Regions from separate parts of the Exiguobacterium sp. N4-1P genome, predicted to be linked through region 1. Evidence: a T-box and tRNA genes for the amino acid it is inferred to sense, from the RefSeq annotation. Region 1 holds a T-box; the other holds one or more tRNA genes.

Region 1 (3,416 bases):
CCGTCCGGCCAACAGCAAGCGCAGAACCGTTTAATGTATGCACGAATTCCGGTTTTGCATTCGCTTCCCGGCGGAAACGAATTTGTGCCCGGCGCGCCTGGAAATCTTCAAAGTTTGAACAAGAAGAAATCTCGCGGTAAACGCCTTGGCTCGGCATCCAGACTTCGATATCGTATTTCTTCGCTGCTGTGAATCCAAGATCCGCTGTACACATGCTGAGGACTTGATACGGTAATTTCAATCGTTTAAGCACTTCTTCGGCTTGACCAGTCAACAGTTCAAGTTGTTCATAAGACTCTTCCGGCTTAACGAAACGAACGAGCTCCACTTTGTTGAATTGGTGTTGACGAATCAGGCCTCGTGTATCACGGCCGGCAGATCCGGCTTCTGAGCGGAAACACTGGCTGTATGCTGCATAACCGATCGGTAATTGGCTTGCTGCCAAGATTTCATCCCGGTGCATGTTCGTCACCGGCACTTCCGCTGTCGGCACGAGGAAGTAGTTCGTCTCTTCGACTTTGAACGCATCTTCTTCAAATTTCGGAAGTTGACCTGTTCCTGTCATTGATTCGCGGTTGACCATGAGTGGCGGTAAAATTTCCGTATAGCCGTTTTCATCTTGATGCATGTCCATCATGAAGTTGATTAACGCACGTTCGAGACGTGCACCTGCCCCACGATAGAAAACGAAGCGACTTCCTGTGACTTTCCCTGCCCGTTCCACGTCGACGATTTTTAATTGCTCCATCAAATCCCAATGCGGGACGGCGTCGAAGTCAAAGGCCGGTTTATCACCCACTTCACGGATGACGACATTATCATCCTCTGAAGAACCGATCGGGACGCTGTCATGCGGAATGTTCGGGATACCAAGCAACAGTTGATTCAACGTCGCTTCGACTTCGCGCAACTCGTCGTCGATTCCTTTAATCTCATCTCCGACAGTTCGCATCGCGGCAATTGCCTCGTCGGCATTTTCTTTATTGCGTTTGAGTTCTGCAATTTTTTTCGTCGCGTCATTTCGTTCCGCTTTTAAGACCTCGGTCCGGGCAATCAGTTCACGACGTTTTTCATCTAACGCGATGAACCGATTCATGTCCGTTAAATCTTCTCCGCGGTGTGCAAGTTTTTCTTGGATTGCGTCAAAATCCTGACGCAGACGTTTAATATCAATCATGTGTATTCCTCCTTTTTTTCAATAAAAAAAGGCAATCCATCCCTCTCCGGTATAAAAACCGAAGAGGGACGAATCACCTGGATCCGCGTTGCCACCCTCATTGCTAGTCGTACTAGCCAACTCAAAGACGCGATAACGGGCGTACCCGCACCTTGTTCGCAAGGTGTGCGATCCGGCTCGATTCAAGGCATCCTTCTGACTAGTTCACACCAACCACTAGCTCTCTTAACAGAATAAATTCCTTTACTTGGTCCGTTCATTGCATCGTTATGAGATTAGCTCTACTTTACACTATCCTGTTTGAGATTGACAAGTCCCGGTTTACGAATCGCATCATCAATTTTATCAGACCAGGCCGCAATCGCCCGGAACAAACGGGTCTTGAAGCTCGCCAAAGCGATTCGCTCCGCACTATAGAGAAGTGATCTCGGCACATCAAACCCCGGCAAGTACATGCCTTCATCCTTCACTTGAACCGTTCCGACACTTGCGCCATTCTTGATTGGAGCATGGGTCAGATTAAACGTAAATACGGGTGGACGGGTTGCTGCGTTCTTCGGCACCGTCACGTAAAGCGATGCATCCGTGATGACGTCATAGTCTGTTTCTTCCGCACCACGAATCGGGAAGACGTCTTTAATCCGCTCGCCTTTTCCGTAATAAGTCAACGGCTCAAACGATGAGAAGCCATAATCGAGTAACTTTTTTGTTTCTGCAAACCGCGCTTGATCGGATGTCGTCCGCATGACGACTGTAATGATCGTCATGTTATCTTTCGTCGCGACACCGGCAAAACAATATCCGGCAAGATCAGTCGTCCCTGTCTTCATCCCACGCATCCCGGGATACGCGTACTTTTGATCTTTCAACATCTTATCGGAGTTTTGGAGTGTGATGCCATCCAGTTTCATCGAAGAACGACTCGTGACATCTAAGACATCGGGATAATCTTTAATAAAACGAATGACGAGTAGTGCAATGTCGGTCGCTGTCATCAAGTTCGTCCCCGGTAAGGCTGCATCGACTGCATCGAGTCCCGATGCATTTGAGTATTCTGTATTGTCCATCCCAAATGTATTCGCCGTCTCATTCATCAGCTTGACGAATTTTTGTTCTATTCCGGCAACGACTTCAGCAAGTAATACAGCCGCATCATTAGCTGACTTGATGAACGCTGCATCATAGAGCTCACGAACGGTATATGTACGATTGCTTAACGGCACCCGTGCCAATCCTGGTGTGCCTGCTAATTTGAGTACTTTTTGGCTTGGTTGAACTTTTTTGTTCCAGCTTAGTTTCTTTTGTTCGATTTGACGTCGGACTAAGTAAAGTGTCATCAATTTCGTCATCGAAGCCGGAGGTAAAGCCAAATCGGCTTGTTCTTCTAACAATACTTTACCGGTCACAGCATCGACCATGATGTAGGATTCTGCCTTGATCGTCGGTACCTCGGCATAACTCGTCACTGGGAGTAGACTCGTCGTCAGTAAAAGGACGCTCAAGAAGAGTATGAAAAGTCGTTTCATCGTTCCTCTCCTTCAATTCATTTATACCCTCAGTGTAGCATAAAAAAAGTATCCGACAGCTTGAACTGAAGGATACTTTTTTTGTCGTTAGATGACGTGAACCGAACGTTGCTGTTTTACTTTTTCAATAAAGTAACGATGCAAACAGGTATCGTTCGTTAATTCCGGATGAAACGAACAGGCGAGATGCATGTCTGTTTCGACGACGACGATCTCGTCGTCAATGCGAGCGAGAACGCGGGTCGCTTGATCGATTCGTTCGACATAAGGGGCTCGAATAAAGACAGCTTCAATGTCCGCCCCGATTCCGTCGACGGCTAGCATCGTTTCAAAACTGTCCACTTGGCGACCGAACGCATTTCGTTTCACTTTCATCGGGATTGCCCCGAGGTGAACATCTCCTTGTTCAAGTTCCGTCGCTAATAAAATCATCCCGGCGCACGTCCCGAACATCGGTAACGTCTTTATTTTTTGTCGAAGGGGCACAAGCAAGGCGTAGCGATCAATCAATCGGCGCATCGCTGTCGACTCACCACCGGGCAAGACAAGTCCGGCGATTCCTTCTAAATCTTCCGCCGATTTGATGATTCGTGTTTTTACACCGAGCGATGCCAACATCTCAAGATGTTCCCTGACTGCCCCTTGTAGACCAAGTACCCCGATTACCATCCTCGTGGTGCCATCCGTTCCTCAAACGGCATCGACGTGACATC
Region 2 (3,416 bases), on a different contig from region 1:
GTTTTTATACCGGAGAGGGATGGATTGCCTTTTTTTATTGAAAAAAAGGAGGAATACACATGATTGATATTAAACGTCTGCGTCAGGATTTTGACGCAATCCAAGAAAAACTTGCACACCGCGGAGAAGATTTAACGGACATGAATCGGTTCATCGCGTTAGATGAAAAACGTCGTGAACTGATTGCCCGGACCGAGGTCTTAAAAGCGGAACGAAATGACGCGACGAAAAAAATTGCAGAACTCAAACGCAATAAAGAAAATGCCGACGAGGCAATTGCCGCGATGCGAACTGTCGGAGATGAGATTAAAGGAATCGACGACGAGTTGCGCGAAGTCGAAGCGACGTTGAATCAACTGTTGCTTGGTATCCCGAACATTCCGCATGACAGCGTCCCGATCGGTTCTTCAGAGGATGATAATGTCGTCATCCGTGAAGTGGGTGATAAACCGGCCTTTGACTTCGACGCCGTCCCGCATTGGGATTTGATGGAGCAATTAAAAATCGTCGACGTGGAACGGGCAGGGAAAGTCACAGGAAGTCGCTTCGTTTTCTATCGTGGGGCAGGTGCACGTCTCGAACGTGCGTTAATCAACTTCATGATGGACATGCATCAAGATGAAAACGGCTATACGGAAATTTTACCGCCACTCATGGTCAACCGCGAATCAATGACAGGAACAGGTCAACTTCCGAAATTTGAAGAAGATGCGTTCAAAGTCGAAGAGACGAACTACTTCCTCGTGCCGACAGCGGAAGTGCCGGTGACGAACATGCACCGGGATGAAATCTTGGCAGCAAGCCAATTACCGATCGGTTATGCAGCATACAGCCAGTGTTTCCGCTCAGAAGCCGGATCTGCCGGCCGTGATACACGAGGCCTGATTCGTCAACACCAATTCAACAAAGTGGAGCTCGTTCGTTTCGTTAAGCCGGAAGAGTCTTATGAACAACTTGAACTGTTGACTGGTCAAGCCGAAGAAGTGCTTAAACGATTGAAATTACCGTATCAAGTCCTCAGCATGTGTACAGCGGATCTTGGATTCACAGCAGCGAAGAAATACGATATCGAAGTCTGGATGCCGAGCCAAGGCGTTTACCGCGAGATTTCTTCTTGTTCAAACTTTGAAGATTTCCAGGCGCGCCGGGCACAAATTCGTTTCCGCCGGGAAGCGAATGCAAAACCGGAATTCGTGCATACATTAAACGGTTCTGCGCTTGCTGTTGGCCGGACGGTCGCAGCCATCTTAGAGAACTATCAACAAGCAGATGGTTCAGTTATTATTCCAGAAGTACTTCGTCCATACATGGGTGGACTCAAAGTGATTCAAGCATAAGTAGAAAAGGGGGAGCCTTCCCCCTTTATACTTTTAAAAAGTTTTTTTAGAAAAGGTCTTTACAGAGTAAAACCAAGATGCTATTATAATTTATGTCAGGAAGGCAAGCACGTTACAATTTGCTCGATTATAAGTACGGAGGCGTACTCAAGTGGTTTAAGAGAACGGTCTTGAAAACCGTCAGGCGGCGAAAGCCGTGCGTGGGTTCGAATCCCACCGCCTCCTCCATTTCTTTTTTTTTACCTGAAAACTACATATAACTTGGAGGCGTACTCAAGTGGTTTAAGAGAACGGTCTTGAAAACCGTCAGGCGGCGAAAGCCGTGCGTGGGTTCGAATCCCACCGCCTCCTCCACTTCTTTTTTTTTACCCAAAAATAAATTTAACATGGAGTCGTACCCAAGCCCGGCTGAAGGGGACGGACTCGAAATCCGTTAGGGGTCGTAAGGCCCGCGTGGGTTCGAATCCCACCGACTCCGCTTATATCGAGCATCTCACATCGTGTGAGGTGCTTTTTTATTGCACCAAGATCCGTTCGCATGCTATGTTTTCCTACATGTAAAAAGGAAGAAGGAGCACTTGATATGACCAATACAAAAGAAACCTTACTCACTCACTATAAAGAAACGATGAACTTCGTCCGTGAACTCGAACACATCCCGGAAGACGCGTGGCGTAGCTCATATGCGGAAGGCAAATGGACGATTGCTGAAATCGTAGGTCACTTGTCACCGTGGGACCGCTTCATGGTGGCAGAACGTCTTCCATTCATGTTGGCGGACGAACCATTCCGTGTGAAGCCGAACAGTCAGGAAGTCAACGAAGAAGCGGCGAAGATGAGTCGCGAGCAGCAACGAATCTTAACGATTGATGAATTCTTAGTCAGCCGTGACCTATTAAGCCGGGCCGTTGATTTGATTCCGGAAGAACGTTTGATGGATACGTTCACTTCGAACGGGAAAACGATGATGATCGTCGACTTGCTTGGCGCGATGAAACAGCACGACTTACATCACATCGACCAAATCAAACAAGTAACAGCACGCTAAAAAAAGCCCTTCGACGACTGTCGAGGGGCTCAGGCTGTAGACAAAGTGCCATCGGGAGATCAAGCGTCTTTTTTCGTTGCTTTCCTCGGGCGAGGCGCAAGCCGTTGCTCCTTCGTCCTAACGGACAAGAGGCAGGGTCTTTCCTGCCTCTGAACGTGCGTTAAACACGCACTTTTCCCCGCAGGAGTCAACGAAACGTGACGCTTTTTAGGTAACACTATGACGAAAAGCCAGTCATGCAGACGGTTTAGGGCGCAATCCGTCTCGAATCGCTTAGAACCGCGAAAAGCAATCGGTCGCGACCCTGCAGCTTTGCTGTAGCGGCGCGGAAGATTGCCGCTTTGAAGACGAGGCGAGACAGGGAAGCGCGACCGGATTGTCTTTCGTTATCGCATGTTCACGCTTCATAAGAGTTTGTCTACACGCAAAAGCCCTTCGACGACTGTCGAGGGGCTTTTGAGGAATCAACGTGTTTTTGCAATCCGGGCGACTTCAAGTTGTTTATCGATTTTCGAGAGGATACGTTCAATCGACTCCGGTTCATTGAGAAGATCATATTCATCGATGGATAAACGAAGGACCGGACAAATCGTGAAGTTATTGATCCAGTTCGTATACCGTTCGTACATCTCTTCCCAGTACTCGATTGGTGTTTGCTGTTCCATCTCGCGTCCGCGGAGACGAATCCGGTCGAGCACCTGTTCAAACGATCCTTCCAGATAAATCAACAAGTCCGGATGCGGGAAAAATGGCGTCATGACCATCGCATCGAACAAACTGGAGTACGTTTCGTAATCCGTTGGTGACATCGTTCCTTTTTCGAAGTGCATCTTCGCGAAAATGCCTGTATCTTCGTAGATGGAACGGTCTTGGATGAAACCACCACCGTATTGGAAAATTTTCTTTTGTTCTTTAAACCGTTCCGCTAAGAAATAGATTTGTAAGTGGAAGCTCCAGCGCTCGAAATCGTGGTAGAATTTATCGAGATAAGGGTTCGTATCGACTTTTTCAAGAGATGTCCGGAAGCCGAG

The links. The T-box of region 1 lies ahead of serS (serine--tRNA ligase). A T-box ahead of a tRNA ligase gene usually reads a tRNA of that ligase, here a tRNA-Ser.
Region 2: it has a tRNA-Ser gene. The T-box ahead of serS (serine--tRNA ligase) is inferred to sense a tRNA for this amino acid. The anticodon was not compared.

Annotation. Positions count from the first base shown of each region.
Region 1 covers NZ_CP022236.1:9,905-13,320, reverse strand. The annotation lists gene serS (serine--tRNA ligase) at 1-1,177, opposite strand, end outside; T-box leader at 1,239-1,446, opposite strand; gene A0126_RS00065 (D-alanyl-D-alanine carboxypeptidase family protein) at 1,459-2,703, opposite strand; gene pdxT (pyridoxal 5'-phosphate synthase glutaminase subunit PdxT) at 2,791-3,372, opposite strand; gene pdxS (pyridoxal 5'-phosphate synthase lyase subunit PdxS) at 3,366-3,416, opposite strand, start outside.
Region 2 covers NZ_CP022237.1:17,435-20,850, forward strand. The annotation lists gene serS (serine--tRNA ligase) at 60-1,337, shown strand; tRNA gene A0126_RS15635 (tRNA-Ser) at 1,475-1,565, shown strand; tRNA gene A0126_RS15640 (tRNA-Ser) at 1,601-1,691, shown strand; tRNA gene A0126_RS15645 (tRNA-Ser) at 1,726-1,815, shown strand; gene A0126_RS15650 (DinB family protein) at 1,921-2,385, shown strand; gene A0126_RS15655 (deoxynucleoside kinase) at 2,850-3,416, opposite strand, start outside.